Regions from separate parts of the Streptomyces capitiformicae genome, predicted to be linked through region 1. Evidence: riboswitches for the same ligand, from Rfam matches in the RefSeq annotation. Region 1 holds a riboswitch; each other region holds the start of a gene.
The links. A riboswitch is a leader RNA that binds a small molecule or an ion and turns the genes downstream of it on or off. The one in region 1 is predicted to bind cyclic di-AMP.
Positions count from the first base shown of each region.

Region 2: it holds a riboswitch for cyclic di-AMP, as region 1 does, so the genes downstream of both, CES90_RS08535 (M23 family metallopeptidase) here and CES90_RS07510 (C40 family peptidase) in region 1, are expected to answer to the same signal.
Region 3: it holds a riboswitch for cyclic di-AMP, as region 1 does, so the genes downstream of both, CES90_RS35370 (LysM peptidoglycan-binding domain-containing protein) here and CES90_RS07510 (C40 family peptidase) in region 1, are expected to answer to the same signal.

Region 1 covers NZ_CP022161.1:1,678,838-1,688,448, reverse strand. The annotation lists gene CES90_RS07545 (ATP-binding protein) at 1-1,243, shown strand, start outside; gene CES90_RS07540 (LuxR C-terminal-related transcriptional regulator) at 1,456-2,187, shown strand; gene CES90_RS07535 (TetR/AcrR family transcriptional regulator C-terminal domain-containing protein) at 2,280-2,960, opposite strand; gene CES90_RS07530 (hypothetical protein) at 3,175-3,693, shown strand; gene CES90_RS07525 (hypothetical protein) at 3,742-4,290, shown strand; gene CES90_RS07520 (C40 family peptidase) at 4,459-5,538, opposite strand; gene CES90_RS07515 (hypothetical protein) at 6,003-6,356, shown strand; gene CES90_RS07510 (C40 family peptidase) at 6,379-7,557, opposite strand; cyclic di-AMP (ydaO/yuaA leader) riboswitch at 7,567-7,739, opposite strand; gene pcrA (DNA helicase PcrA) at 7,979-9,611, shown strand, end outside.
Region 2 covers NZ_CP022161.1:1,916,420-1,926,030, forward strand. The annotation lists gene CES90_RS08510 (alkaline phosphatase family protein) at 1-108, opposite strand, end outside; gene CES90_RS08515 (DUF5998 family protein) at 108-695, opposite strand; gene CES90_RS08520 (bifunctional acetate--CoA ligase family protein/GNAT family N-acetyltransferase) at 832-3,750, opposite strand; gene CES90_RS08525 (HPr family phosphocarrier protein) at 3,939-4,220, shown strand; gene CES90_RS08530 (GntR family transcriptional regulator) at 4,388-5,110, opposite strand; gene CES90_RS08535 (M23 family metallopeptidase) at 5,342-6,127, opposite strand; cyclic di-AMP (ydaO/yuaA leader) riboswitch at 6,140-6,314, opposite strand; gene CES90_RS08540 (M16 family metallopeptidase) at 6,527-7,915, opposite strand; gene CES90_RS08545 (M16 family metallopeptidase) at 7,912-9,306, opposite strand.
Region 3 covers NZ_CP022161.1:7,890,572-7,900,182, reverse strand. The annotation lists gene CES90_RS35400 (glycoside hydrolase domain-containing protein) at 1-269, shown strand, start outside; gene CES90_RS35395 (SurA N-terminal domain-containing protein) at 446-1,123, shown strand; gene CES90_RS35390 (nucleoside triphosphate pyrophosphohydrolase) at 1,198-2,208, shown strand; gene CES90_RS35385 (tetratricopeptide repeat protein) at 2,239-4,401, shown strand; gene CES90_RS35380 (cytochrome P450 family protein) at 4,398-5,711, shown strand; gene CES90_RS35375 (LysM peptidoglycan-binding domain-containing protein) at 5,895-6,905, shown strand; cyclic di-AMP (ydaO/yuaA leader) riboswitch at 7,091-7,290, shown strand; gene CES90_RS35370 (LysM peptidoglycan-binding domain-containing protein) at 7,295-7,996, shown strand; gene eno (phosphopyruvate hydratase) at 8,428-9,611, shown strand, end outside.

The sequences.
Region 1 (9,611 bases):
CAAGCTCTACCGCAGCAGCGACGGTCGCTGGCTCGGAGGCGTGGCGCGAGGGCTCGCCGGACATCTCGGCCTGCCCGTGACCTGGGTGCGGCTCGTCTTCGCCGGCCTGTTCATGGCGGACGGCCTGGGCGCCCTGGTCTACGCGGCGTTCTGGTTCTTCGTGCCGCTCGGCGTGGGCGGGGTCGACAACCAGCGGCCCCCGGCCATCGCCGCCGAGACCTTGCCCGACGGCCGCCGCAGACTGGTGGCCCGCAAACCGGACCGGGGCCAGATCGTCGCCCTTCTCCTCATGGTCGTCGTGGCCATGGTCTTCGTCGGCAATGTGAATCTCGGCGACGGCGCCAGAGCGTATCTCTGGCCCACTGTGCTCGTCGCGGCCGGCGTGGCCCTGGTCTGGCGGCAGGCGGACAACGCCCGGCGGGCCCGCTGGGCCGAGGTCGGCCGCCGTCGGCGCACGATCACCCTGCTCCGCTCGGTGGGCGGAGTCCTGCTGGTCACCGCGGGCGTCTCCGGGATCTTCGTACTGCAGGGCTCCGCCGCCCACCTCGGCTCGGTGCTGCAGGCGGCGCTCGCGGTCCTCGTCGGTATAACGCTCCTGGCGGGCCCGTACCTCGTCCGTATGACCCAGGACCTGTCCGAGGAGCGCCTGATGCGCATCCGCGCCCAGGAGCGCGCGGAGGTCGCGGCCCACGTTCACGACTCGGTGCTGCACACGCTGACGCTGATACAACGCAACGCCGACAACCCGAACGAGGTCCGCCGCCTCGCCCGCGCCCAGGAGCGCGACCTGCGCACCTGGCTGTACAAACCCGAGGGCACCGGCAAGGACGAGGAGGACGAGCCCGACACCCTCGCCGAGGCCGTGCGGCGCAACGCGGCGGAGGTCGAGGACAAGCACGGCGTCCCGATAGAGGTGGTCGTCGTCGGTGACTGTCCTCTCGACGAAGGGCTGACCGCGCAGATGCAGGCCGCGCGTGAGGCGATGGTGAACGCCGCCAAGTACGGTGGCGAGGGCGGCGCAGTACAGGTTTTCGCCGAAGTCGAGGGCAGGACGGTCTTCGTGTCCGTCCGTGACCGAGGCCCCGGCTTCGACCTCGATGCGATACCCGCCGACCGCATGGGCGTCAGAGAATCGATCATCGGCCGCATGGAGCGCAATGGCGGTACGGCACGGCTCCGCGCCGTACCGGACGGCGGCACGGAGGTCGAGTTGGAGATGGAGAGGGCGGAGACGACGTCATGAGCGACGCGAACCGGGCGAACGACCTTGCCGTACAGGGCGGTTCGGGCACGGGGCCGACCGAGGGCCAGGGAGGACCGGCCGAGCCTGGACCCGGGCAGGGACCTCGGCCGGGAGCCGCGCCGGGGACCGGACCCGCCGAGGGCGAGCCCAACGCGGCCGCAGCGTCCGGTGTGTTGGGCGATTCCGGCGCGACCGATGCGGCTTCGTCCGAGGTGCCCGACGCGTCCGCGTCCGGCGAGCCGGCGGGCACTGGGGGCTCCGGGCCCGGCGCCTCCGGGCTCGGTCGGCATGTTCGGGTCGTGCTGGTTGACGATCACCGTATGTTCCGTACGGGAGTGCAGGCCGAGATCGGGCAGACGGACCGTACGGGCGTGGAGGTCGTCGGGGAGGCACCCGATGTCGACCAGGCGGTTTCGGTGATCACGAGCACACGGCCCGAGGTGGTGCTCCTCGATGTCCATCTGCCCGGTGGCGGTGGTGTCGAAGTGCTGCGCCGCTGCTCGGCGTTGATGGCGGACTCCGAGCAGCCTGTTCGGTTCCTCGCACTGTCCGTCTCGGACGCGGCGGAGGACGTCATCGGAGTGATCCGGGGCGGTGCGCGGGGCTATGTCACCAAGACGATCACCGGGTCGGACCTGGTCGACTCCATCTTCCGGGTCCAGGACGGCGACGCGGTCTTCTCCCCGCGACTGGCCGGCTTCGTCCTCGACGCCTTCGCCTCGACCGACGCCCCGCCTGTGGACGAGGACCTCGACCGTCTCACCCAGCGCGAGCGTGAGGTGCTGCGTCTCATCGCCCGTGGCTACGCGTACAAGGAGATCGCCAAGCAGCTCTTCATCTCGGTGAAGACGGTGGAGTCCCATGTCTCCGCCGTACTGCGGAAGTTGCAGTTGTCCAACCGGCATGAGCTGACGAGGTGGGCGACGGCACGACGGCTGGTGTGAGCGTCATACGGGTGTGACCTGGGGGCGACGGCCTCGCCCTCGGCGTGATGGCGCCCGGCTGGCCCTGGGCCGGGCCCGGCCCAGGGCAGCGCTCAGTTCGCAGCCGTTCGCTGCTCCGCCAGGCCGTTGAGGAGGGCCCGGAGGCCGAGTTCGAAGGTCTGCTCGGGGGTGGCGTTGTACTCGGTGGCGGCGAGGGAGTCCAGGCGGGTGCGGAGACGGGGGAAGGCCATGGCGACCTCGGCTGCCTTGGCCATGGTGTGCCGCATCAGCTCTTCGGGGTCGCCGCCGTCGCGGTGCAGGCGGCGGGTGAGCGAGGCCGTGGCGGAGGCGCCCAACGCGCTGCCGAGTACGAAGGTGAGGACGGCGGCGGCAGCGCGGTCCGCCTCGGGGCCGGTGAAGCCGCCCGCTTCGTAGACGGCGAGGCTGTGGTCGTCGTAGCGGGACTTGCCGGGGCCGTAGAAGAGGTAGGAACCGAAGGCCTGGACGAGCCACGGGTGGCGGGTGAGCATCGTGTACAGGTCGGTGGCCAGGGTGGTGGCCGCGGTGTGCCAGCCGACCGTGGTGACGTCGGGCAGGGGGATCTCGTCCCATACCGTGTCGCCGACGAGCAGGACCAGATCGTCCTTGTTCTTGACGTGCCAGTAGACGGCTGTGGCGGCGGTGCCGAGCCGCTTGCCCAGGCTGCGCATGTTCAGGCCCTCCAGACCCTCCTCGTCGAGCAGTTCGATGGCGGTCCGGATGATCTGTTCCCGGGTCAGCGTGTCGCGTGGCATGGCGTCACGATAGGGCACGCGAGAGGGACTTGTACAAAGTTCAGGAGCTTGGACTGTACTTAGTTCAACTTACCTCGGCCGCACGCTTGCACTTAGTTCAGGTTCTGCCCTACCTTCGAATTGCACTTAGTTCAGGAAGTGCTGTGGCCCTCACTTGAACTAAGTGCAACACCTGACAGGCCCAGACAGGCCCAGACAGTCAAGGGAGTCGACCGTGAACGTCCTCATCGCCGTACTGCAACTGCTCGTCGCCGCGGCCTTCGTGAGCATCCCGGTGGTGCGCCACTGCTACGGAGCCGCCGCGATGGCGGGCGCCGAGGCGGAGCTGGAACGGCAAGGGGTCCGAAGGACGGCGCTGGCCGAGAACGGGATGAGGTTCGATGCCGGGGGCCATGAGACGGCGGCTCCCGTCTCCGTTGCCGTGATCATGACGGCCCTGGCCGGGCTCAACCTGGCGGACAGCTCCTGGGCGGGGACCCTGACCTGGGTCTTCCAGTCGCTCGTCCTCCTCGGCAACTGCGTGATCCTCTACAGCCAGTTGACCGCAGAGCAGTCCGTGCGGTCCGCCTTCGCGCGCAAGGGCGACCCGATGCTGGCGCGTGTCGACGTCGAGGCGCTGCTCAAGGCGGCCGAGGTCGCCTTCCCCGCCTGGGTCTGGACCCTGCAGAACGTGCGCCACGCGGTGGTGTTCGGAGCCTCCGCCCTCGCGCTGCTGACGCTCGCCGTCGCGTGACGGGCCCCCTCACCCCGACCACTCCCCGACACCCGTCGGAGGTTCATCATGCCGATCGCCGTTCTCATCGCGGCCACACTGCAACTCCTGCTCGCGGTGACGTTTCTCGTCATCCCCGTCGCCGTATGGAAGACCGGAGGTGCGGCTCAGCGGGCGGCCGAAGCGGAGGTCGTGCGGCAGGGGCGGCCGCCCGAGGTTCTCGCTCGGCACGGGATCAGGTTCAAGGAGGAGGTGCGGGAGTTCGCGCTGGCGCTCGGTATCGCCGCGACGCTGACGGTGCTGGGGTCGCTCAACCTCGCGGGGATCGGGGCCGGTCGGGTGCTGTCGTGGATCCTCGAACCGGTCGTGCTGGTCGGGGTCGGACTGGTGACCGCCGGACAGGTGTTCGCCGCGCGCTACACCGAGGCCACGTTCAGCAAGTCCGACGACGCTGCCGTACGGGACCTGGACGGACGGGCCGTGATCGCCGCGGCGAGCGCCCGGTTCCCGTTCTGGCTACGGCCGTTGGTGCTGGTGCGCTTTTCACTGGCGACGCTGGGCTCGCTCCTCGTCATCGTTCTGCTGTCGACACCGGCGGCCGGAACGTACTTCCGCTAGGGCCTGTCGTCACATTCCCGTCGTCACATTCGCGTCGTCACATTCCCGTCGTCGCCCGGCGGGCGGCCTCGCGCCCGCCGCGGCAGCGGCTGCTGGGGGAGCGTGCATGGCGTCGCGGGGCAGACGGGAATGTGACGACAGGCCCTGGGCCCGGCCGGGAACTCGGGCTCAAGCCACCCGCGTGGCCCCGGCGAAGGGCATCTCGTCCAGGGGGGCCACGCGGACCGGAGCGGAGGGGTTCGGGGCGTGGATCATCTGGCCGTTGCCGACGTAGATGCCCACGTGGCTGATGCCGGAATAGAAGAAGACCAGGTCGCCGGGGCGGAGTTCGGAGCGGGCGACGCGGCGGCCGGCGTTGATCTGGGAGTAGGTCGTGCGGGGGAGCGAGACACCGGCGGAGCGGTACGCGGCCTGGGTCAGCCCCGAGCAGTCGAAGGCGTTGGGGCCGGTGGCGCCCCAGACGTAGGGGCTGCCGAGCTTGGAGTAGGCGTAGGAGATGGCGGCGGCGGCACGGGAGTTGGGGGCGTCGGCGGTGGCGGAGGCGGGCGAGACCGGTCCGGTGAGGCCGCGCTGGGACGAGGCGGAGGAGCGCGAGGCGTGGCCCGTGCCGCCGCCCGCGGTGTCGAGCCGGGCCCGGTCCCCGGTGGTGAGCCGGTCGAGCAGTTGTCGCGCCTCGGTCAGCTTCGTGGTGACGGACTTCTTGTGGCGCTTCAGCTCCGTCTGCCGGGTCTTGAACGTGCCCAGTTCGACGCGGGCGGCACCGCGCAGCCGTTCGATCTCCTGCAACTGCTGCCGTACGCTCGCCACGTCCGCCGCCTGTCTGCCGCCGACCCGCTCGGCGAGGGCCGCGCGGTCCAGGTACTGGTCCGGATCGCCGGAGAGCGCCAGTTGCCACGAGGGATCCATGCCCCCGTTCCGGTACTGCGCCGCCGCCAGCGAACCCAGCTCGTCCCGAGCCGAGTTGAGCCTGTCGGTGCGGCGGGCCGCCTGGTCGCGGAGCTCCTCCAGGTTCTCCTGCGCCTTGTCGGCCTTCTCCTTCGCGCCGTTGTACTTCTCGGTGGAGACCTCGGCCTCCTCGTACAGCTTGTTCACCTTGGCCTTGACCTGGTCCGGCGTGAGCTGTGGATCGGCGTGCCCGATGCCGTCGAACCCGGTCGCCGTCGCCGCGCTCGCGAGGGCGAAGGTCGCGGCGGTGCGGAACGTATGGCCGCCGAGCGAGCGCTGTCTGGGCTTGCGGTGCGCTGCCACGTGGACTCCATGTCCTCTCGTACGACCGCCGTCCGTACGTCGGTGCGCACGGACCGCCTGGGGGAACGGTTACGCGTCCGGCGGCGGCCCGCACAGGGGGGAGCGGGACACCGCCGGACCTTCTCGGCGGTGGTGTCCGACTGCCGCCCCTGGCCCGGGCGGCGGTGGGGAGCCGGCCACCTGGTGGAGGACGCTAAGCCTGGCTGTGTCCACCTGGTAACGCTTTGTGCGGAAGTGGCGTGCACCGACCGTGACATGACCGTATGTGACCGTGATCCAGCCCTGGCGTCGCCGACTTCACGCTCTGCGATGACCGATGCGGTGATTTCGAGCCGGACGGGGGTGAAGTGGTGCTATGGAGCGCATATATGCAAGATCGTCGGGGCGTGATCGGAGGTGCTGCTTACGCTGCGCAGCCTGCCCCGGTGCCCGGCGGAACCCGGTCCTCTCATTAGGCTCCGCCCATGGACGTACTCATCCACCTCTTCGTCGCCCTCCACATCATCGGCATCGCCGCCCTCCTCGGCGGTTTCCTCACGCAGATGAAGGCGATGGGCCAGGGCACCGCCCGCTTCGTCCCCGCGATGCTCCACGGCGCCCTCACCATGCTGGTCACCGGCGCCGTCCTCGTCGGCCTCAACCAGGCCGACGGCCAGCCCGTCAACAACATCAAGATCGGCGTGAAGCTGGCCCTGCTGGTCGTGATCCTGGGGCTGGTGTACGTGAAGCGGGACGAGGAGGCGGTGGAGAAGCCGCTCTTCGGCCTGGTCGGCCTGCTGACGACCGCGAACATCTTCATCGCGGTGCTCTGGACGTGAGGCCCTGAGGTCTTTTTCGGACCTACGCCGGCCGCACCACGCTGTGGATCGACGACTCCCCGTCGTAGAACACCGACTCCTCCCGCACATACGTTCCCGGCTTCGGCGCGTGGATCATCATGCCGTTGCCGATGTAGAGGCCGACATGGCCGATGTTGTCGTAGAAGAAGATGAGATCGCCGGGCTTCGCGTTCGCGAGGGAGACGGTGGTGCCCGCGTTGACCTGGTCGTAGGTCGTGCGGGGGAGGTCGACGCCGGCGGCCTTCCAGGCGGCCTGGGTGAGGCCGGAGCAGTCGTAGGAGCCGGGGCCGGTGGCGCCCCAGACGTACGGCTTGCCGATCTGCTCGCGGGCGAAGGTGAGGGCCTTGGCGGCCTTCGAAGCGTACGTCGAGTCCTCGACCGTCGTGGTCGTGGACGTGTTCGTCTCGGGGGCCGTGGCGGTGGAGGTCTCCTGCTGGGCCTCCTGAGTCTGCTGGGAAGACTGGGCCGCCTGGGCCGCCGCCTGCTGACGCGCCAGCTCCTCCGCCTTGCGGTCGGCCTCCTCCTGCTTGCGCTGCTCGATCGCGGCGAGCCGGGCCTTCTCCTCGGCGGTCAGCTGCGACAGCAGTTCACGGGCCTCGGCGAGCTTCGCCTGGACCTTGGCCTTGCTGGACTTGAGGGTGTTCTGCGACTCGGTGAGCTGCTCAAGGCTCTCGGTCGCCTTCTGGCGCTGCTCGGTCGCTTCGGCCTGCTGCGTGATGTAGTCGTCGACGGCGCCCTTCTGGCGGTCCGTCAGCCGGTCCATCAGCTGGTTCTGGTCGAAGTAGTCCTGCGGGTTGTCCGCCAGGAGCAGCGACGCCGCGTCGGGGGAGGCCGCCCCCGTGCGGTACTGGGCGGCCGCGAACGAACCCAGTTGCTCCCGCGCCTGGTTGAGCTTCTCCGTGCGCTCGGCGACATCGTCGAGGAGGGCATCGACCTTCTTCTTCTGCTTGGTCGTCTTCTCCTTGACCGAGTTGTAGTTCTCGGTCGCCGACTCCGCCTGACGGTAGAGGTCGTCTACCTTCTTCTCGACCTCCTCCAGGCTCGGCTTGTCGTCGGCCGAGGGGGCGGCGTTGGCCGACTGGGAGAGCAGGGCCACTGAGGTGAGGGCGGCCGTGGCGAGGGCCGGGGTGCGTATGCCCGCGCGTGTTCGGGCCGGACGCGGCTTGCGGTGCGGCGCCATGGTTCGGCGTCTCCTTCCGTAATCCGCCTACCGAGTTAGCTGTCGGGTTCGGGCGCGTGCTTCGGAAGGTTTGCCCTACGACCCTTGCCGCGCATGGCAGTCGGGTCGATTCACCCCAGAGGTCGGTGGGTCCCCGGCTCCGGCAGCCAGGAGAGGCGTACCGGACTCGGCGGAGGCCGTGCGGCCCGGCGACGTTCGCCGGTTGGGTCGTACGGCCCGGCGAAACGCTAGCCAACACATGTGGCCCTTGTGAAGGTTGATGTTCGATATGCCCGATACGTTTTCGTGACCTTAGCCTCTCGGACGCGATAAGCGCTACGATCGATCGCTTACCGTTGTGAGGTGGGTGCGGTGGGTGATGTGCATCGACTTCCCGGGGCGGCCCCTCGCTGTCAGTGGGGGCGCCTAGACTCGGAGAGCGATGAGCAGCCTCTTTGACGACAGCTTCCTGGCGGACCTCCAGGCCCCCCGCGGCCACGAGGAGGAGCACCCGCCACCGCCCGAGGACGATCACGCTCCGGAGCCGGTTCCGGACGATCTGTTCGGCGGGAAGTTCGACGTGCCGCCGGACCGGGACGCCTACTACCGCGACGGCGCGCCCCGCCCCGCCATCGACCCGGCGGCGCTCCTGGACGGGCTGAACGAGAACCAGCGCGCGGCCGTCGTGCACGCCGGCTCCCCGCTGCTCATCGTGGCCGGCGCCGGCTCCGGCAAGACCCGTGTGCTCACCCACCGCATCGCCCATCTGCTCGGCGAGCGGAACGTGCACCCGGGCCAGATCCTCGCGATCACCTTCACCAACAAGGCCGCGGGCGAGATGAAGGAGCGCGTCGAGCAGCTCGTCGGCCCGCGCGCCAACGCGATGTGGGTGATGACGTTCCACAGCGCCTGCGTCCGCATCCTGCGCCGCGAGAGCAAGAAGCTCGGCTTCACGTCGTCCTTCTCGATCTACGACGCCGCTGACAGCAAGCGCCTCATGGCTCTCGTCTGCCGTGACCTGGACCTCGACCCCAAGCGCTTCCCGCCCAAGTCCTTCAGCGCCAAGATCTCGAACCTCAAGAACGAGCTGATCGACGAGGAGGACTTCGCCGCCCAGGCATCCGACGGCTTCGAGAAGACCCTCGCCCAGGCCTACGCGCTCTACCAGTCCCGCCTCCGTGAGGCCAACGCGCTCGACTTCGACGACCTGATCATGACGACGGTCAACCTGCTGCGCGCCTTCCCGGACGTCGCCGAGCACTACCGCCGTCGCTTCCGCCACGTCCTCGTCGACGAGTACCAGGACACCAACCACGCCCAGTACGCCCTGGTCAGAGAGTTGGTCGGCACCTCCGAGCATCCCGTGGACGTACCGCCCAGCGAGTACGACGTACCGCCCGCCGAGCTCTGCGTCGTGGGTGACGCCGACCAGTCGATCTACGCCTTCCGCGGTGCGACGATCCGCAACATCCTCCAGTTCGAGGAGGACTACCCGGACGCGACGACGATCCTGCTGGAGCAGAACTACCGCTCCACGCAGACGATTCTCTCCGCGGCCAACGCGGTCATCGAGCGCAACGAGTCCCGCCGCCCCAAGAACCTGTGGACCAACGCGGGCGCGGGTGCGCAGATCACCGGCTATGTCGCCGACACCGAGCACGACGAGGCCCAGTTCGTCGCCGACGAGATAGACCGGCTGACGGACGCGGGCGAGGCGAAGGCGGGCGACGTCGCCGTCTTCTACCGTACGAACGCCCAGTCCCGTGTCTTCGAAGAGGTCTTCATCCGCGTCGGCCTGCCCTACAAGGTCGTCGGTGGCGTCCGCTTCTACGAGCGCAAGGAGGTCCGGGACGTTCTCGCGTATCTGCGCGTCCTGGCCAACCCGGAGGACTCGGTTCCGCTGCGACGCATCCTCAATGTGCCGAAGCGCGGCATCGGGGAGCGTGCCGAGGCGATGATCGACGCCCTCTCCCAGCGGGAGAAGATCAGCTTCCCGCAGGCGCTGAAGCGCGTCGACGAGGCATACGGCATGGCGGCCCGCTCGACGAACGCCGTCAAGCGGTTCAACGTGCTGA
Region 2 (9,611 bases), 240 kb from region 1:
CGCCGCGAGGGTCGGCAGGAGATCGGCGAGCGAGCCGGTGCCGTACTCCGGAACGGGTGCGGAGCCGACGGCGAGGGGTTCCGGGTGGTCCCAGGTGGGCACTGCCATCAGCGGGCGGGGTCCGCGGTCGCCTCGGAGAGGGACTGCGCGAAGGCGAGGGCCTGACGCACCGTCTCCGGGCCGTCGCCGGCCTCGCTGACGCGCAGGCTCAGGTCGTCCGCCGTCGAGCTGCCCGTGTACCCGTGGTCCGCCTCGCAGTTGGGGTCGCCGCAGGCGGCGGGCTCCAGGTCGATGCGGGAGACGGCGCCCCAGCCGATGGTCAGGACGACCTCGCGGGGCAGGGTGCCCGGGGCGTACGACTCGGGGTTGGCGACGACCCGGCTGACCACGACCGACGAGATCCGGCCGATCTTCACCGACTCGGTGGAGGTCGTGGCGTACGGCGTCGGCGACGTGCTGTCCGCGGCCTGCTCGTCGGTGTGACTGACGATGAAACGGTTGCCGGTGAGGACGAGCACGGTCACATGCCGGCGCACCTCGTTCGCGTCGAACGTGGTCTCCTGATGGACCAGGTACGACTTGATGGCCTCGCCGCCGACAGCGGCCTCCACCGCCTCGGCCACGAGGGCCGGGTAGTAGCCGCTGCGCTCGATCGCCGCACGCAGCCCCTGGGTCGTCGTACTGGTCTTGGCCATGACGCCCATCCTACGGGGAGGCACTGACTGCGAGGGACCGCTCCGCCGTCTCTGTCGTGGACGGAACAATGCACACCCTCAGTACACGGGACACACCCTCAGTACACGGGACACCCTCCGTACACGGAAAGCGTCCTCAGTACGCGGGAAGCGTCCTTGGGCCGAGGTCGTCGCGGGCGGGTGGGCGCGCGAGCCGTACGGTGGCGCCGAGCACGCTCAGTCCGTGCGGGGCCACGACGACCGGTTCCAGGGAGACCGCCACGACCTCGGGGTGGTCGTCGACCAGGCGGGACACCCTCAGCAGCAGCTCTTCGAGCGCCTCCGTGTCGACCGGGGCGGACCCCCGCCAGCCGAAGAGGAGCGGAGCCGTCCGGATGGACCGGACGAGCGAGGCCGCGTCCCGCTCGGTGGCCGGAATCAGCCGGTGCGCCATGTCCCCGAGCAGCTGCGACGCGGGACCGGCGAGCCCGAACGAGAGCACCGCTCCGGCCGCCGGGTCGACCACGGTCCGTACGATCGTGTCGACCCCGCGCGGGGCCATGCCCTGGACGACCGGACGCAACTCCGCCGGCTGCCCGAACAGCTCCGTCAACTCCGCGTACGCCCGCCGCAGTTGTTCCTCGTCCGCCAGGTCCAGCCGTACGCCGCCCAGGTCGGCGCGGTGCCGCAGGTGCGGGGCGGTCGTCTTGAGGGCGACCGGGTAACCGATGGCCCGCGCCGCCGTCACGGCCTCGTCCGGCGTGGGCGCGGGCCGGGCCTCCCGCACGTGGATGCCGTACCGGGCGAGCAGCGCGCCCGTCTCCGCAGCACCGAGCGTGAGCCCCTCCCCCCGCGCCAGCAACGCGTCGATCTGCTCGGCGGCCCCCTTCTCGTCGATGTCCTCGTACTCGGGCACCCTCCCGGGCTCCGCCGCCTCCCGCCGCCACTGCGCGTACTTCACAGCTTCGGAGAGCGCCCGAACGGCTCGCTCGGCGGCGGGATAGGCGGGGATGAGATGGGCCTCGGAGGGGGATGCCTCTGGCACCTCGGTGGGCAGTCGTTCCACAGGGCGACGGGGGTCCCCCCGCTCGAGCGAAGTCGAGAGTGGGAGAGGGTGGGCACCGCCTACAGCGCCGGGTGCCTTTGCGCCAACCTGTGGCGCGGTACTGGCCGCAGCCGACAACGCCTCAGCAAGCCCACCCAACTCGACGTGCACAACAAGCACCGGCTTCGAAGGATTCGCAGCAACAGCAGAGCGCAAGGCCTCCGCCAAGGCCGCGTCATCCGGCGTGATCTCCCCCAGCGCCGGTATCGCCGTCACCACCACCGCATCGCACGACTCGTCCACCAACGCCCGCGACAACGCCGCGTAGAAGTCCTCCGCCGAGGCCCCGGTGGTCAGGTCCAACGGAGGCAACGGCCGCAACCCCTCGGAGAGGCACGCGTCGTACGTGAGCATCCCCAGCGACTCCGAGTTGCCGAGGATCGCCACGCGGGGCCCCGCCGGCAGCGGCTGCCGGGCGAGCAGCAGCCCGGCGTCGACCATGTCCGTGATCGTGTCGACGCGGATCACCCCGGCCTGCCGCAGCACCGCGGACACGGTGGTGTGGGGCAGCCGGGTGGCGCGTACGGCATGCCCCTGCGGAGCCGCCCCATGGCGTGCGCCCTGGACCACGACGAGGGGCTTGACCGCCGCCGTCCGCCGGGCGAGCCGGGCGAACTTGCGCGGGTTGCCGATGGACTCGAGGTACATCAGTACGACATCGGTGTCCGGGTCCTCGTACCAGTACTGCAGGACGTCGTTCCCCGACACGTCGGCCCGGTTGCCGGACGACACGAACGTCGAGACGCCCGTGACCCCGGTGACCCCTCCCCCGCGCCGGTGCAGCCGGGACAGCAGCGCGATCCCGATGGCGCCGGACTGGGCGAAGAGGCCGATGCGCCCCGAGCGCGGCATCTCGGGGGCGAGCGAGGCGTTGAGCCGCACGTCGGGGGCGGTGTTGATGATCCCGAAGGCGTTCGGCCCGATGATGCGCATGCCGTAGGTGCGCGCCTGGCGTACGAGTTCGCGCTGGCGCTCGCGGCCCTCGGGGCCGCTCTCGGCGTACCCGGCGGAGAGGATCACGAGCCCCTGCACGCCGTGCTCACCGCACTCGGCGACGATCTCGGGAACGTACTCGGCCGGGACGGCGACGACCGCGAGGTCGACGGGCCCTTCGATGTCGCCGATGTTCCGGTGGGCCGGGACCCCGTCGAGTTCCTTGTCCTGGACGGCCTTGTTCACCGCGTACAGCCGACCCGTGAACCCTGCGTCCCGCAGGTTGGCGAGCACGCTGCGGCCCACTCCGCCCGGTGTGCGCCCGGCGCCGATGACGGCGACCGAGCCGGGGGCGAGCAGGCGCTGGACGGACCTGGCCTCGGCGCGCTGCTCCCGCGCGCGCTGCACGGCGAGGGAGCGGTCGGTGGGCTCCAGGTCGAACTCCAGGCGTACGACGCCGTCCTCGAAGCTGCGCTTCTGCTGGTATCCCGCGTCGGTGAACACCTTGATCATCTTGGTGTTGGCGGGCAGCACCTCGGCGGCGAAGCGCCTGATGCCTCGCTCGCGGGCGACGGCGGCGATGTGTTCGAGGAGGGCGGAGGCGACGCCGCGGCCCTGGTGGGCGTCCTGGACGAGGAAGGCGACCTCGGCCAATCCAGAAGGGGCGAGCGCGGAGCGCTCTCCGGCAAGGGCGGTGGTGGGAGACGGGTGGGCTGGTGCCGACGCGGGCATTCCGTCGGCGCCGATCCGGTCGTAGCGTACGGTGGCGATGAACTCGCCGCCGACGGTGGCGGCGAGCCCCACCCGATCCACAAAGTCGTGGTGCGTGAAGCGGTGGACGTCCTTGGCGGACAGGCGAGGGTACGGCGCGAAGAAGCGGTAGTACTTCGACTCGTCAGAGACCTGCTCGTAGAAGCTGACCAGGCGCTCGGCGTCATCAGCGGTGATGGGCCGGATGCGTGCGGTGCCGCCGTCGCGCAGCACCACGTCGGCCTCCCAGTGGGCGGGGTACTCATGCCGGTCCGACGAGGTCTGCATGGGCCCCAGAGTAAGGCTCGCGTCCGACAACGGCGCGGGACAGTCTGGGGAAACAACAGAAGCACGACGCCGGTTCGCGGTCAGGCCGTGGGCCCCGTTCCGGCACGCTTCACGATATGGGAAACTGGTCTAGACAACCCGGTCTAGACCTCTTAGAGGTACCCGATACACCTGAAGGGCAGCATCACATGGCTGAGCGCCGCGTCAACGTCGGCTGGGCCGAGGGCCTCCACGCCCGACCCGCATCCATCTTCGTCCGGGCCGCCACGGCCTCCGGTATCCCCGTGACGATCGCCAAGGCCGACGGCAACCCCGTCAACGCGGCCTCCATGCTGGCGGTCCTCGGCCTCGGCGCCAAGGGCGGCGAGGAGATCGTCCTCGCCTCCGACGCCGAGGGCGCGGACGTCGCGCTCGACCGTCTGGCGAAGCTCGTCGCCGAGGGCCTCGAGGAGCTTCCCGAGACCGTCTGAATGACGCGATAAAGGCCCGAAAGGCCAGAAAAGGGCTCGTCCGATTCATCGGGCGGGCCCTTTGCATTTCCATGGCGCGAGGAGGGGTGCGAGGAGGGAAAAATGTTCTGCGGGCAGCAGAAATAACACCCCTCGAATTCCTACCCTCTTTGTATACGGCTCCCGTGTTAATGACGCAGGCTCGGCGTGTTTACGGGGTGTTGCGAAGTCCTCACACGATCCGGGCGCTCGGCCGCGCCAAGCGCGCCAGGCCCGCCGGGCCCACTCGGGAATCGGAGCCGGTGCGCGGCGGTGGCGCGCTCGGTGTGCAGGGCGGTGATCGTCCGCGCGCGCTCGCTGTCGCCGCGCGCGACCGCGTCCACGATGCCGCCGTGCTCCGCCCAGGACTCCACGGGGTTGGCCGGCGCCTCGACCGCGTACATCCAGGCGATCTTGTGCCGCAGCTGGGCGAGTGTCGAGGTCAGGGCGGGGCTTCCGGAGGCCTGGGCGAGCGTCTCGTGGAACCAGCCGCCCAGCGAGCGCAGATCCTCGCTGTTGCCCCGCCTGGCCCGCTCCTGGCCCAGCCTGACCAGGCCGCGCAGCACCTTGAGGTGCGCCTCGGTGCGGCGCTGGGCGGCGCGGGCGGCGCCCAGCGGCTCCAGCAGCATGCGCATCTCCAGCAGGTCGGCGGCCTCCTGCTCGGTGGGCTCGGCGACACACGCGCCCGCGTGCCTGCGGGTCACCACGAAGCCCTCGGCCTCCAGCGTGCGCAGCGCCTCGCGCACGGGGACACGGCTGACGCCGTACCGGCGCGCGAGCAGTTCCTCGGTGAGACGGCTGCCGCGCTCGTAGACACCCGCGACGATGTCATCACGGATCGCCGTGCATACCGAGTGCGCCGGAATACGCATGACCGACCTCCGCCTTAATCCCCGTGAAACGTCGCTGATTGACGTGTGTTCAAGCGACTCTATTGCAGCGGGCCGGAATTTCCGATGGCGGGTCGGAATCCATGGATATTTTTTGGACAGGAGGTACGTCACAACGGACAAGGGCGTACCTCACAACGGACAAGGCGTACGTCGCAACGAGGAAAGCCCCGGCTGGGTGAGCCGGGGCCTCCTGAAGCGCTGAGCGGTTCGTCAGACGTTCACGCCGTGCGAGCGCAGGTACGCGACGGGGTCGATGTCCGAGCCGTACTCGGCGGTCGTCCGGGCCTCGAAGTGCAGATGCGCGCCGGTGACGTTGCCGGTCGCACCGGAGAGGCCTATCTGCTGGCCGGGGGTGACCGTCTGGCCGACGGAGACGGCTATGGACGACAGGTGGCCGTACTGGGTGTACGTGCCGTCGTTCATCTTGATGACGATGTTGTTGCCGTAGGCACCACCCCAGCCCGCCTCGACGACGGTGCCGGAGCCGACCGCCAGGACGGCCGTGCCGGACGCCGCGTGGAAGTCGACACCGGTGTGGCTGCCGGAGGACCAGACGGCGCCACCGGTCTTGTAGCCGGTGGAGACGTACGAGCCGCTGATGGGGGCGACATAGGAGTTGAGGCGCTCGCGCTCGGCGGCGCGGGCGGCGCGCGCCTTGGCCTCCTCCCGCTCCTCGGCCGCCTTGCGCTCCTGCTCGGCCTTCTCGGCGGCGGCCTTGCGGGCCTCCTCCTGTGCCTTCTGCTTGGCGGCGGCCACCTCGGCGGCCTGCTGCTGGGCGATGGCCTGGGCGTCGACCTGCTCGGCGACCGTGTCACCGAGCGCGATGATCTGGTTCAGGCCGGTCTGCTCGGGGGCGGGCTCCGCGGCGAGCGCCGGGACGGACACGGTGCCGATGACACCGGTGGTCGTGAGAGCGGCGACGCCCACGGTCCTCGTGGTCGTGCGCTGCACGCGGCGGGGACGGCGGTGCTTCCCGGGGGCGCGGGTGAACGCCATGAAGAGGCTGGTCCTTTCCTTCCCTCTCGCCTACCGGGTTAGCTGACGGGTTCGGAGCAGGAAGGTCTCCTACGGAAGCCCCTCGTTTCGCGGCGCTTCGCGAAGGGCGTCCGATTCACCCCAGGGACTGCGGTGGGTCCCCGGCTCCCCTGGCTCGCGCCGTACGGGGACTCGGCGATGACTGTCCGGTGCCGCGGGCGCGGCGAACTGCTGGCGAACAGCCGGACTGACGCTAAGCGGGCCGCCGTTGAAATAACAAACGCATCACGGGTTTTGAGGCGTACGCCACAGGGCAGACGTGCAACCTCCCCCATCAATATGGACAAACGGGCCCCTGGTGACTCTTCCGTCACCAGGGGCCCGTAATGCGCGTACTTCTGCCCCAGCTCTACTCGGCCTCTACTCGGCCGGTACGACGGTGACTTCGCCGATGCCGAGGGCCCTGACCGGCTCCTCGATCTGGGCGGCGTCACCGACGAGGACGGTCACCAGACGGTCCACCGGGAAGGCGCTCACGGCGGCCGCGGTGGCCTCCACGGTGCCGGTGGCGGCGAGCTGTTGGTACAGCGTCGACTGGTAGTCGTCCGGCAGGTGCTGCTCGACCTGGTCGGCCAGCGTGCTCGCCACGGCCGCGGCCGTCTCGAACTTGAGGGGGGCGACCCCGACGAGGTTCTGCACGGCGACGTCGCGCTCGGCGTCGGTCAGCCCCTCTGCGGCGAGGGTGCGCAGCACCGTCCACAGGTCGTCCAGCGCCGGCCCGGTGTTCGGGGTGTCGACGGAGCCACTGATGGCGAGCATCGCGACACCCGACCCGTCGGGCGCGGAGCGCAGCACCTGGCCGAACGCGCGCACACCGTAGGTGTAGCCCTTCTCCTCGCGCAGGACGCGGTCCAGCCGGGAGGTGAGGGTGCCGCCGAGGCAGTAGGTGCCGAGCACCTGAGCCGGCCACACGCGGTCGTGCCGGTCGGCGCCCACACGGCCGATGAGCAGCTGCGTCTGGACGGACCCGGGGCGGTCCACGATGACGACCCGCCCGGTGTCGTCGGCGCTCACGGGCGGAACGGGGCGCGGCTTGGCCGCAGAGCCGGTCCAGGCGCCCAGGGTGTCGCCGAGCAGCGCGTCGAGGTCGACCCCGGTGAGGTCGCCGACGACCACGGCGGTGGCCGTGGCGGGGCGTACGTGGTTCTCGTAGAAGGCGCGTACGGCCGCGGAGTCGATCCGCTCGACGGTCTCCTCGGTGCCCTGGCGGGGGCGCGACATGCGTGAGGCGGCCGGGAACAGCTGCTTGGAGAGCTCCTTCGCGGCGCGGCGGCCCGGGTTGGCGGTCTCGTGCGGGATCTCGTCGAGCCGGTTCGCCACCAGGCGCTCGATCTCGCTGTCCGCGAACGCGGGGGCCCTGAGGGCGTCGGCGAGCAGGCCCAGGGCCTTCGCCAGCCGTGAGACGGGAACTTCGAGGGAGAGCCGGACGCCGGGGTGGTCGGCGTGCGAGTCGAGGGTGGCGCCGCAACGCTCCAGTTCGGCGGCGAACTCCTCGGCGGAGTGCTTGTCGGTGCCCTCGGAGAAGGCCCTGGTCATGATCGTGGCGACGCCGTCCAGGCCGGCGGGCTCGGCGTCCAGGGGAGCGTCGAGGAGGACCTCGACGGCGACGACCTGCTGGCCGGGGCGGTGGCAGCGCAGCACGGTCAGGCCGTTGTCCAGCGTGCCGCGCTCGGGTGCCGGGAACGCCCAGGGCCTGGCCTCGCCGGCCTGGGGCTGCGGGTGGAAGTCCATGGTCGCGAGCTCGGTCACTTCGCCGACTCCTCGTTCTCGTCGGTGGTCTCGGCGGTTTCCGTCTGCGTGGCCTCCGTCTCGGCGGCCTCCGCCTCGGCCTCTTCGCCTGCGACGGGCTCGTAGACGAGCACCGCGCGGTTGTCGGGCCTCAGGCGCGCCTTGGCGACCTCCTGGACCTCCTCGGCGGTCACGGCGAGCACACGGTCGACGGCGGTCAGGGCGAGCTTCGGGTCGTCGAACAGCACGGCGTAGCGGCAGAGTTCGTCGGCGCGGCCCGCGACCGTGCCGAGCCGGTCCAGCCACTCGCGCTCCAACTGGGCCTGGGCGCGCTCCATCTCCTCCGCCGTGGGGCCCTCCGCGGCGAACCGGGCGAGTTCCTCGTCGACGGCGGCCTCGATGACGGGCACCTCGACGTCGCCGGAGGTCTTCACGTCCATCCACGCCATGGAGGGAGCGCCGGCCAGGCGCAGCAGGCCGAAGCCGGCCGTCACGGCCGTACGGTCGCGGCGTACGAGCCGGTTGTACAGGCGGGAGGACTCGCCGCCGCCGAGGATCGTGAGCGCCAGGTCGGCGGCGTCGCACGCGCGCGTGCCGTCCTCGGGCAGCCGGTAGGCGGCCATCAACGCGCGCGCGGGGACGTTCTCCTCGACGACCTCACGCAGCTGCTCGCCCATGGTGTCGGGCAGCGCACCGCCACGGGGCTCGGGCTTGCCGTCGTACGCGGGGATGGAGCCGAAGTACTTCTCGATCCACGCGAGTGTCTGGTCCGGGTCGATGTCACCGACGACGGAGAGGACGGCGTTGTTGGGCGCGTAGTAGGTGCGGAAGAACTGACGGGCGTCCTCCAGGCTGGCCGCCTCCAGGTGCTCCATGGAGCCGATCGGCGTGTGCCGGTAGGGGTGTCCCTCCGGGTAGGCCAGGCGGAAGATCCGCTCGAAGGCGGTGCCGTACGGCACGTTGTCGTAGCGCTGCCGGCGCTCGTTCTTGACGACGTCCCGCTGGTTGTCCAGGTTCTTCTGGTCGAGCGCGACCAGCAGGCTGCCCATGCGGTCGGCCTCCAGCCACAGCGCGAGCTCCAGCTGGTGGGCGGGCATGGTCTCGAAGTAGTTGGTGCGCTCCCAGCTGGTGGTGCCGTTCAGCGAGCCGCCGGCGCCCTGGACCAGCTCGAAGTGCCCATTGCCCTTCACCTGACCCGAGCCCTGGAACATCAGGTGCTCGAAGAGGTGGGCCAGGCCCGTACGGTCCTCGACCTCGTGGCGCGAACCGACGTCGTACCAGAGGCACACGGCGGCGACCGGGGTCAGGTGGTCCTCGGAGAGCACCACCCGCAGGCCGTTGTCCAGGCGGTGCTCCTTTACTGTCAGGCCTCCGGAGCCTGCCTCGGCTGTGGCCGTGTGACCCATGGGCATGTACGTCCCCTCGATCGCGAGAGCGGTCGGTGAAAACCGCGGTTGTCCTGCCGGTCCTGCCACTGTATGCAAGCGTGCGGACGCCCGGCGAAGTTCCCGGACGAGGTACGCCGAGAGCGAGATCCCGTAGCCTGCGGGCGGTACGCCCTGGCCCCGGGGGCCGCCCAAGCACCGGGTCATGGTCCGCGTTGTCAGTGCGGCAGTCCACAATGGTCCGCGTCAGATCCCGTTCATGTGGCAGCAAGAGTGAGCCGAAGGGGCGAACGCCCCGCAGGCGAGCGACCAGGAAAACAGGAGGAGCCGGC
Region 3 (9,611 bases), 6.2 Mb from region 1:
AGTACCGGTCCGGCTTCTACGGCTTCAGCAGCTCCAGCGCCAAGGCGGTCGCCACCGCCACCGACCGCACCAACCTGCCGGGCAACCTCTGGTACGCCAAGTGGGACAAGATCAACACGACGACCACCGACTGGCCGTACGACCCGAAGCTGTACACCGGGCACCACCGTGCCCACCAGTACATGGTCAACAGCAAGGAGACGCGCGGCGGGCACACGATCAACGTCGACCGGAACGCGTGGGACGCGCCGGTGGCGATCGTCGGCTGAAACGCTGAGACCCTGAAACGACGACGTGGGCCGGAGGTGGTGAGGGCTCTGGTGCGGCGGTGCCGGAAGTCGTCGTGAATCGTTGGTCGAATGGCTGGCCGAGAGCAGCCCCACTGCCTACCATCGATCACCGCAAGACTTTGTGCACCGCCGCACAATCTCCTCAGGAGGTCTCCTTGCACCGCCGTCGTCGTCGCACCGCGCTCCTCCTCTCCGCCGCGATCACCGCCGCGGCCCCCCTCCTCTCCGCCTGCGGAAGCGACGCGCATCCGGGCGCGGCGGCCGTCGTGGGCGGCGAGCGGATCACGGTCTCGCAACTGGAGAACCGGGTGAACGACGTGCGTGCCGCACAGCGGGCGGCCAGCGCGGACGAGGCCCAGTACCAGCGGCTCGTCGCCCAGACCGGCACCCTCACCCGCCACACCCTGAACGGCATGGTCCTGGAGAAGGTCCTCGACCAGGCCCTCGAAGACGCCGGCGTGCGGGTCACCCGCAAGGAAGTCCAGGAATACCGCTCCGCCCTGGAAGAGCAGGAAGGAGGCTCCCAGGGCCTGGAGCTGAGCTGGCTGCAGCAGTACAACGTCGCCCCCGAGCACCTCGACGAGAGCATCCGCAGCGACGTCGAGGTCCAGAGACTCGCCACCGCCCTCGGCGTCGACGTCAACACCCCGGATGGCAGCGCCGTCTTCTGGCAGGCCATGGCCAAGGCCTCGGAGAAACTCGGCGTCGACCTCAACCCCCGCTACGGCACCTGGGACGTCGAGGTCGAGAAGCAGGGCCGCGTGGGCATGGCGGAAGCCAAGACGCCATGGGTACGAGAGGTCACGAAGGCGGGGACGCAGGAGCCGGCGTAGGGCGGCCCCGTCCGGCACGAGGTGGCCTGTGGACAACTTCGGAGGGTGTCCGTGGCGTGGGTTACGTTCGTGGGGTGAACGCAAACCGCCCCGACGGCGCCCCCGACACCACGGCCCCCGCACCGGCTTCCGGCCCCGGCCGTGTCGTCCTGCTCACCACCAGCCACCGTGTCGCGCCCGGCCTGCTCTCCTGGCCCGCCTGGCAGGCGCTGCGCGAGGCCGACCGCGTCCTCTGCGCGGACGAGGCACACCCCCAGCTCCCCTACCTCCGCGAAGCCGGCATAACGGTCGAGCGGGCGGCCCCGACCGCCGAGGAACTGGTCGACGCCTGCGCCGGTGACCGCACGGTCGTGGTCGTCGCCACAGCGGAGGGCGAACCCCACCTGACCGACGGCCTGGCCCGCCTCGCCGGCTCCGGCCGCGTCCAGATGCCGTCACTGGAACTCCTCCCCGCCTCCTACGACCTCCCCGGCGCCCGCCTCCTCGACCTCGTCCAGGTCATGGACCGCATCCGCCGCGAATGCCCCTGGTCCTCCCAGCAGACCCACAAGGGCCTGACCAAGTACGGCATCGAGGAGGCGTACGAGCTGGTCGAGGCGATCGAGGAGGGCGACAGAGACGAACTGCGGGAGGAGTTGGGCGACGTCCTGCTCCAGGTCGTCTTCCACGCCCGCATAGCCGAGGAGGACCCCGGCACCCCGTTCTCCATCGACGACGTGGCCGCCACCATCGTCACCAAACTCATCCACCGCCACCCCCACGTATTCGGCGACGAGACCGCCACGACCCCCGAGGAGGTCAAGGAGCACTGGCTCCGCACGAAGGCGGTAGAGAAGCGACGCGAGTCGGTCACGGACGGCATACCCCTCGGCCAGCCCGGCCTCGCCCTGGCCTCGAAGCTGGCGTCCCGGGTCCGCACGGCTGGCCTGGACGTCCCGCTCCCGACCGGCGAGGGCCCCGGCTACGAGTTGCTGGCGATGGCGGTACGCGCGGAGGCGGCCGGAGTCGACCCCGAGGCGGCGCTGCGGGCGGCGGCCCGGGCGTACCGGGACGCGGTAAGGGCGGCCGAGGGGCTGGACGCTTAGTACCGTTGTCCTCACGGCTGGTTGCGACGCGTGGGGGCTGGTGTGGGGCGGGAGCCGGAGGACGAGACCGGGGAAGAGCGCTCGGTGAAGGCCAGTGGCAGCAGGTCGGTCGCCGCCGGGGGTGACATCGGCATGGTGATCACCGGCGACAACGCCACCGTCAACTCCATCACGGGCGGAACCTACAACGAGCCCGTCATCCAGGCCCGCAACATCGGCAACACCTCGACGGGGCCTCAGTACACCGGTGACCACTTCGACTTCAGGGGTGCCGACTTCCACGACAAAGTCGTCGCCAAGGAGACCAACTACACGGAGACCAACTACTACGGCAATGTTCCGGCCCCCGCCGACTGGCGGCCGGTGGCCGATGTCGAGCCCCGGCAGCTCGGGGTCAGCGAGACCCTGCCCATACCCGGGCAGCCCGGCATCCCGCCGTACGTCCCTCGCGACTGCGACGAGGAACTGGAGGCCAAGCTCGCGCACGGCGGCCTGGTGCTGATCCTGGGGGAGCGGTACGCGGGCAAGTCGTACACGGCGTGGCAGGGCGTGCGGTCGCTGGACGGCCATGTGTTCTATGCGCCCCACCACGGCGAGGATCTGCGGGACCTTCTCGTCGCGTTGCAGGGCAGGACCGGCAAGTACGTGGTCTGGCTGGACGAGTTGACCGACCACTTCGGCGAAGGCGGCTTGGAGCCACGGCTGTTGGGCAAGCTCACCGGCCTCGGCGCGGTCGTGCTCGGCACCATGAACCCCGACGAGTACTACCGGCGCCGGACCCGGACCGGCCCCGGCGACCGTGTCGTGGCCACGGCCCGCACGGTACGACTGCCCCGCGAGTGGACCGACGCCGAGCTGCGGCGCCTGTCGCAACTCGACGACCCACGCGCCTACCCGGCCTACATGTGGAGCGGCAAGGAGGGCGCGGCCTCGTACTTCGCGGTCGGCCATCTGCTGTTCGACGAGTGGCAGCGCGAGGGGACGCGGGCCGAGCATCCGCGGGGGCAGATGCTGGTGCGGGCGGCGGTGGACCTGGCGCGGTGCGGGGTCACGGGCGCCGTACCGGTCGAACTGCTCCGGCAGGTCCAGGAGCAGTACGGGACGGAGGAGCAGGAGTCGTTCGAGGATGCTCTCGCCTGGGCGACGACCTCGCTGTTCGGCGTCTCGGGACTGCTCGTGCGGGGCGAGGAGGCCGACACCTGGCGGGCGTACGGGGCGCTGGTCGCGGAGGCGCTGCGGTCGGACGACCTGGAGCCGGTGCTGGACGGGGTGTGGTGGCTGCTGCTCGACGCGGCTGCGTCCGGGGCACCGATCGACCGTACCGCCGTCCTGGACGCGGCCCGTGCGGCGCTGCACCCGCGGTTCGAGGAGGGCGACGCGGAGCTGATGTTCGCCTTCGCCGACCGAGTGGGTGGCGGCGAGAGTGAGGGTCTGCTGCGGAGGGCGGCCGACGCGGGACACGTACAGGCGACTGAGGCGTGGGCAGCGCGGCTGGTGGATGCCGGGGACGAGGTGACGGCGCTTCGCTACCTGGAACTCGCGGCGGAGGCCGGGAGCGTCAGTGCGGCACGTGAGGCCGGACGATTGCACCGCGAGCGCGCTGAGCGGTGGTTACGGGTGGCTGCTGAGAGCGGAGACGGCGAGGCGGCGCATCAGTTGGGCGATTTGCTGGGGGGTGGGGCGGACCCCCAGGAAAGCCTCCGGTGGTACGTCAAGGCAGTCGATGCCGGTTATGAGGCGGCGGCCACGAGCCTCGGCCGGGAACTGATCAACCGGAACGGACGGAAGGACGGGGAATTCTGGCTCCGCCGCGGTGTAGCCCTCGGAGATGCACAAGCAGCGCTCAGTCTCGCGGTCGTTCTGGAGGACCAGCGGGGTCGCAACGCGGAAGCGGAGGAGCTTTACCGCAGAGCCATGGCAGCAGGGCATCCCCTCGCGTCTTCTTACCTCGGCGAGCTTCTCCTCCGCACAGGTCCCGTGGATGAGGGGGAGGCTCTTCTGCGCCGGGCCGCCGCGCAAGGCAGCGATGAGGCCGCGTACTGGCTGTGGATGCGCATGGTGAAGAGTGGTGACAAGCCGGAAGCCAACAAGTGGCTGGTCACAGCCGCCCGACTGGGCCACTACTACGCGAAGCGGCATCTGGGCCAGCTCCCCGGCCCCGACTCGGACCCACCAGCTACCGTCAACGAGTGACCAACCAGCCCCACCCCACCCCCACCGGCACCCCAACGGGAACCGACGCACCCGACCTCTTCACCTGGGAGTTCGCCACCAATCCCTACCCGGCGTACGCCTGGCTCCGTGAGCACGCCCCCGTGCACCGCACGCGTCTCCCCAGCGGCGTAGAAGCCTGGCTGGTCACCCGCTATGTGGACGCGAAGCAGGCCCTGGCCGACGCGCGCCTCTCCAAGAACCCGGCGCATCATGACGAACCGGCCCACGCCAAGGGGAAGACCGGGATCCCCGGCGAGCGTAAGGCCGAGTTGATGACTCACCTCCTCAACATCGACCCGCCGGATCACACGAGACTCCGCCGGCTCGTCTCGAAGGCCTTCACGCCCCGCCGAGTCGCCGAGTTCGCCCCCCGCGTCCAGGAGCTGACCGACCACCTCATCGACCAGTTCGCGGACAAGGGCGAGGCCGATCTCATCCACGAGTTCGCCTTCCCACTCCCCATCTACGCGATCTGCGACATGCTCGGCGTCCCCCGCGAGGACCAGGACGACTTCCGCGACTGGGCCGGCATGATGATCCGGCACGGCGGCGGCCCGCGCGGCGGGGTCGCCCGGTCGGTCAAGAAGATGCGCGGCTACCTCGCCGACCTCATCCACCGCAAGCGCGAGGCACTCCCCGACACCCCCACCCCCGGCGAAGACCTCATCTCCGCTCTCATCCGCGCCTCCGACCACGGTGAGCACCTCACCGAGAACGAAGCCGCGGCCATGGCCTTCATCCTCCTCTTCGCCGGCTTCGAGACGACGGTCAACCTCATCGGCAACGGCACCTACGCCCTCCTCACCCACCCCGACCAGCGCGCCCGCCTCCAGACCTCCCTCGCCGCGAAGGAAACCGCACTGCTCGAAACCGGCGTGGAGGAACTCCTCCGCTACGACGGCCCCGTCGAACTCGCCACCTGGCGCTTCGCCACCCAGCCCCTGACCATCGGCGGCCAGGACATCGCTCCCGGCGATCCCGTCCTCGTCGTCCTCGCCGCCGCCGATCGCGACCCGGCCCGCTTCAACGACCCTGACACCCTCGATCTCTCCCGCCGCGACAACCAGCACCTCGGTTACGGCCACGGCATCCACTACTGCCTCGGCGCACCTCTTGCCCGCCTCGAAGGACAGACCGCGCTGGCCACGCTCCTCACCCGCCTCCCCGACCTGCAACTCGCGGTGAATCCGGCCGATTTGCGGTGGCGCGGTGGGCTCATTATGCGTGGATTGCGCACCCTTCCGGTGGAGTTCAAGCCGGTTCGGGTGGCCGATGGTGGTACCTCGTAAGCGGCCAGTAGCAGTACCCCACCCGGCGCCGATACATGACAGACTCTCAAGTCTGTGATCTTCACGTGATCTACGCTGCATTAACTTGTGACAACTGATCGACTGCCGATACGTTCACGCATCAGTGCGAAGGGCCGCCACACCCTTCGCACAGGTCACTGCTGTCGTGTGAAAGGCAACCGCATGCTCTCCGGGACCGGTCGTCACCGTCGCCCCCGTCAGGCTCCGGCCCTCCTCGTCGCCGCCGGAGTGACCGGCTCCGCCATCGCCATCCCATTCCTCGGCGCCACCGGCGCGAGCGCGGCCAGCGGAACCACCTGGGACCAGGTGGCGGAGTGCGAGAGCGGCGGCTCCTGGAGCGCGGACACCGGCAACGGACGCTACGGCGGCCTCCAGATGACCCAGGAGAACTGGGAGAGCTACGGCGGCCTCGACTACGCCACCAGCCCCGACCAGGCCAGCCGTTCACAGCAAATAGCCGTCGCCGAGAAGATCCTCGCCGACCAGGGCGTCGGCGTCTGGTCCACCTGCGGGCTGCTCCACAACCTCGGCGGCGACTCCGGTACCGCCGATGTGGACACCGGTGTCGCGGACGATTCGTCGAACTCGGGTGATTCATCCAGTTCCACGGAATCGACGAAGTCGGCTGAATCCCCTGAAACACCCGATTCCTCCCGCTCCGCCGACTCGTCCAATTCATCCGAAACGTCCGACTCTTCCCCGGATGCCGCAGAAGGCTCCATCAAGGCCGACGTCGATTCGAACGACTCCAAGAACTCCGGCGAATCCGCCGAATCCGGTGACTCCGTCGAATCCGGTGACTCCGGCAGCGATGTCTCGCAGGGATCCGACAGCTCTTCCGCGGATGACGCCGGCAGCGGTCGCCATCGGGGTGCGAGCGCTGACGAGAGCGCCGACGACAACGCCCGTACCGAATCCTCCTCGTCCTCGTCCTCGCCCTCGGGCCGTCACGCCTCCCGGGGCGGCGAGGCCGCGCGCGAAACCGTCGACGCCGTCCATGCCTCGTACACCGTCCGCGAAGGGGACAGTCTGACGTCCATCGCGGACTCCCTTGCCCTTCAGGGCGGGTGGCGTGAGCTGTACGCCGAGAACGAGGGCACGGTTGGAACTGACCCGGACCTTATCCTTCCCGGTCAGACCCTCGAAGTCGGTGTCGAAACGGGCGAAAAGTAGCGAGAGTTCGGGTCATGGTTCGCCCCCGAATGCCCGTTTTGATCTCGGTGGGAGATGAATCACAGACCCCCTGATCGTCTTTGATATTCGGCGAATCACGTGATTACGGTCGTGACCGCTCGCACCACAGCGGGCCCCTGCGGTCGTCACGCCGAATCCTGTCAACGGCCGCGTGGGAACAGTCGTCGCGTCAAGCGCCGTAGGCAGGAGCGGGGGACCCAAGGTAAGTGCCGGGTCCGGCAGTTGAGGCCCTTCGGGGTCGCACGACCGGAACCGGCTCGGGGTGAAGCCGCGCGATGTGAGCCGAAAGGCGAACGAGCGCGGCCGGGCAACTCAACCGGCCCGAACCCGACAGCTCACCTCGCAGGCGTCGGTGAGGGGATCACTCCATGCTGTTTTCCAGCAAGGGCAAGCACCGCCGCCCGAGCAAGGCCGCCCGTGCCATCGCCGTCGTCGGCGTCACCGGTGCCGCCGCCATCGCCGCTCCGCTGATGGTCGCCGGCAGCGCCTCGGCCGCCACCGCCTCCGAGTGGGACGCGGTCGCCCAGTGCGAGTCCGGCGGCGACTGGTCCATCAACACCGGCAACGGCTACTACGGCGGTCTGCAGTTCGCCGCCTCCACCTGGGCCGGCTATGGCGGTACGAAGTACGCCGCCACCGCCGACCAGGCCACCAAGGCCCAGCAGATCGAGATAGCCGAGAAGGTCCTCGCGGGCCAGGGCAAGGGTGCCTGGCCGGTCTGCGGCACGGGCCTGTCCAGCGCCTCCTACGACGGTGCCGCCGCCTCCGACAGCGGCTCCTCGAACTCGAACTCGGGCTCGAACTCCGGCTCCTCGCAGGAGAGCACCCAGGAGAGCACTCAGGAGACCCGCGCCTCCCGCTCCTCCGAGCGCGCCACCGTCGAGACCCCGACCGGCAAGAAGGTCAAGAAGGGCGACGGCGAGTACAAGGTCGTCTCCGGCGACACCCTCAGCGGCATCGCCGAGGAGGAGAACGTCGAAGGTGGCTGGGAGAAGCTCTACGAGCTGAACCAGGACATCATCGACGACGCCGACTTCATCTACCCCGGCCAGCAGCTCCACCTGAGCTGACGACCGGGCGGATGTGAGCGGGCTGTGCGACCGGTTCGGCTGTGCCGAAAAACAGGCCGCTCCTCAGCTGAACCACAGTCCGCTCACATCCGTGTCCTCCTTAGTGAAGACCTCGTGAGGGCAACCCCCCTGTCCCCCACGGGTTCCCCGCTCCGGTGCGCACTCCCCCCGTACGCACCGGAGCGGGCTTTTTCTTGCCCGCCCTCCTTGGCCGCCACCTCCCTGCCGCCCTGCTGTCACCTCCCCCCTGTCACCTCCCCCTGTCACCTCCTTGTTCACTTCCCCGCCCCCTCCCCTTTGTTCCGGCATGGAACAATCGGTACGGTCTCTTCGTCCACGGGACGGTCGGTCGGCTGCCGACAGTCCCGGGGCGGTTAGGCTCTAGTCGCAAACAGCGTCACATCGCGTCACATCCCAAGAAGGAGATGCTCGTGCCGTCCATCGACGTCGTCGTAGCCCGGGAAATCCTGGACTCCCGAGGCAACCCCACGGTCGAGGTCGAGGTCGGCCTCGACGACGGCAGCACGGGTCGTGCCGCCGTTCCGTCCGGCGCCTCCACGGGTGCCTTCGAGGCCATCGAGCTCCGTGACGGCGACCCCAACCGCTACCTCGGCAAGGGTGTCGAGAAGGCCGTCCTCGCGGTGATCGAGCAGATCGGCCCGGAGCTCGTCGGCTACGACGCCACCGAGCAGCGCCTGATCGACCAGGCGATGTTCGACCTGGACGCCACCGACAACAAGGGCTCCCTCGGCGCCAACGCCATCCTCGGCGTCTCCCTCGCCGTCGCCCACGCCGCCTCCGAGGCCAGCGACCTCCCGCTCTTCCGCTACCTGGGCGGCCCGAACGCGCACCTGCTGCCGGTGCCGATGATGAACATCCTGAACGGCGGCTCGCACGCCGACACCAACGTGGACATCCAGGAGTTCATGATCGCCCCGATCGGCGCGGAGTCCTTCTCCGAGGCCCTGCGCTGGGGCGCCGAGGTCTACCACACCCTCAAGAAGGTGCTGAAGCGCAAGGGCCTGAACACCGGCCTCGGCGACGAGGGCGGCTTCGCCCCGAACCTGGACTCGAACCGCGCCGCCCTCGACCTCATCCTCGAGGCCGTCAAGGAGGCCGGTTACACCCCCGGCGAGCAGATCGCCCTGGCGCTCGACGTCGCCGCCTCCGAGTTCTACAAGGACGGCGTGTACGTCTTCGAGGGCAAGGAGCGCTCCGCCGCCGAGATGACGGACTACTACGCCGAGCTCGTCGACGCCTACCCGCTCGTCTCCATCGAGGACCCGCTGTTCGAGGACGACTGGGACGGCTGGAAGACCATCACCGAGCGCCTCGGCGACAAGGTGCAGCTCGTTGGTGACGACCTGTTCGTCACCAACCCCGAGCGTCTGGCCCGCGGTATCGAGGAGGGCGCCGCCAACGCCCTGCTGGTGAAGGTGAACCAGATCGGTTCCCTCACCGAGACCCTGGACGCCGTCGAGCTGGCCCAGCGCAACGGCTTCAAGTGCATGATGTCCCACCGCTCCGGCGAGACCGAGGACGTCACCATCGCCGACCTCGCCGTCGCCGTGAACTGCGGTCAGATCAAGACCGGCGCCCCGGCCCGCTCGGACCG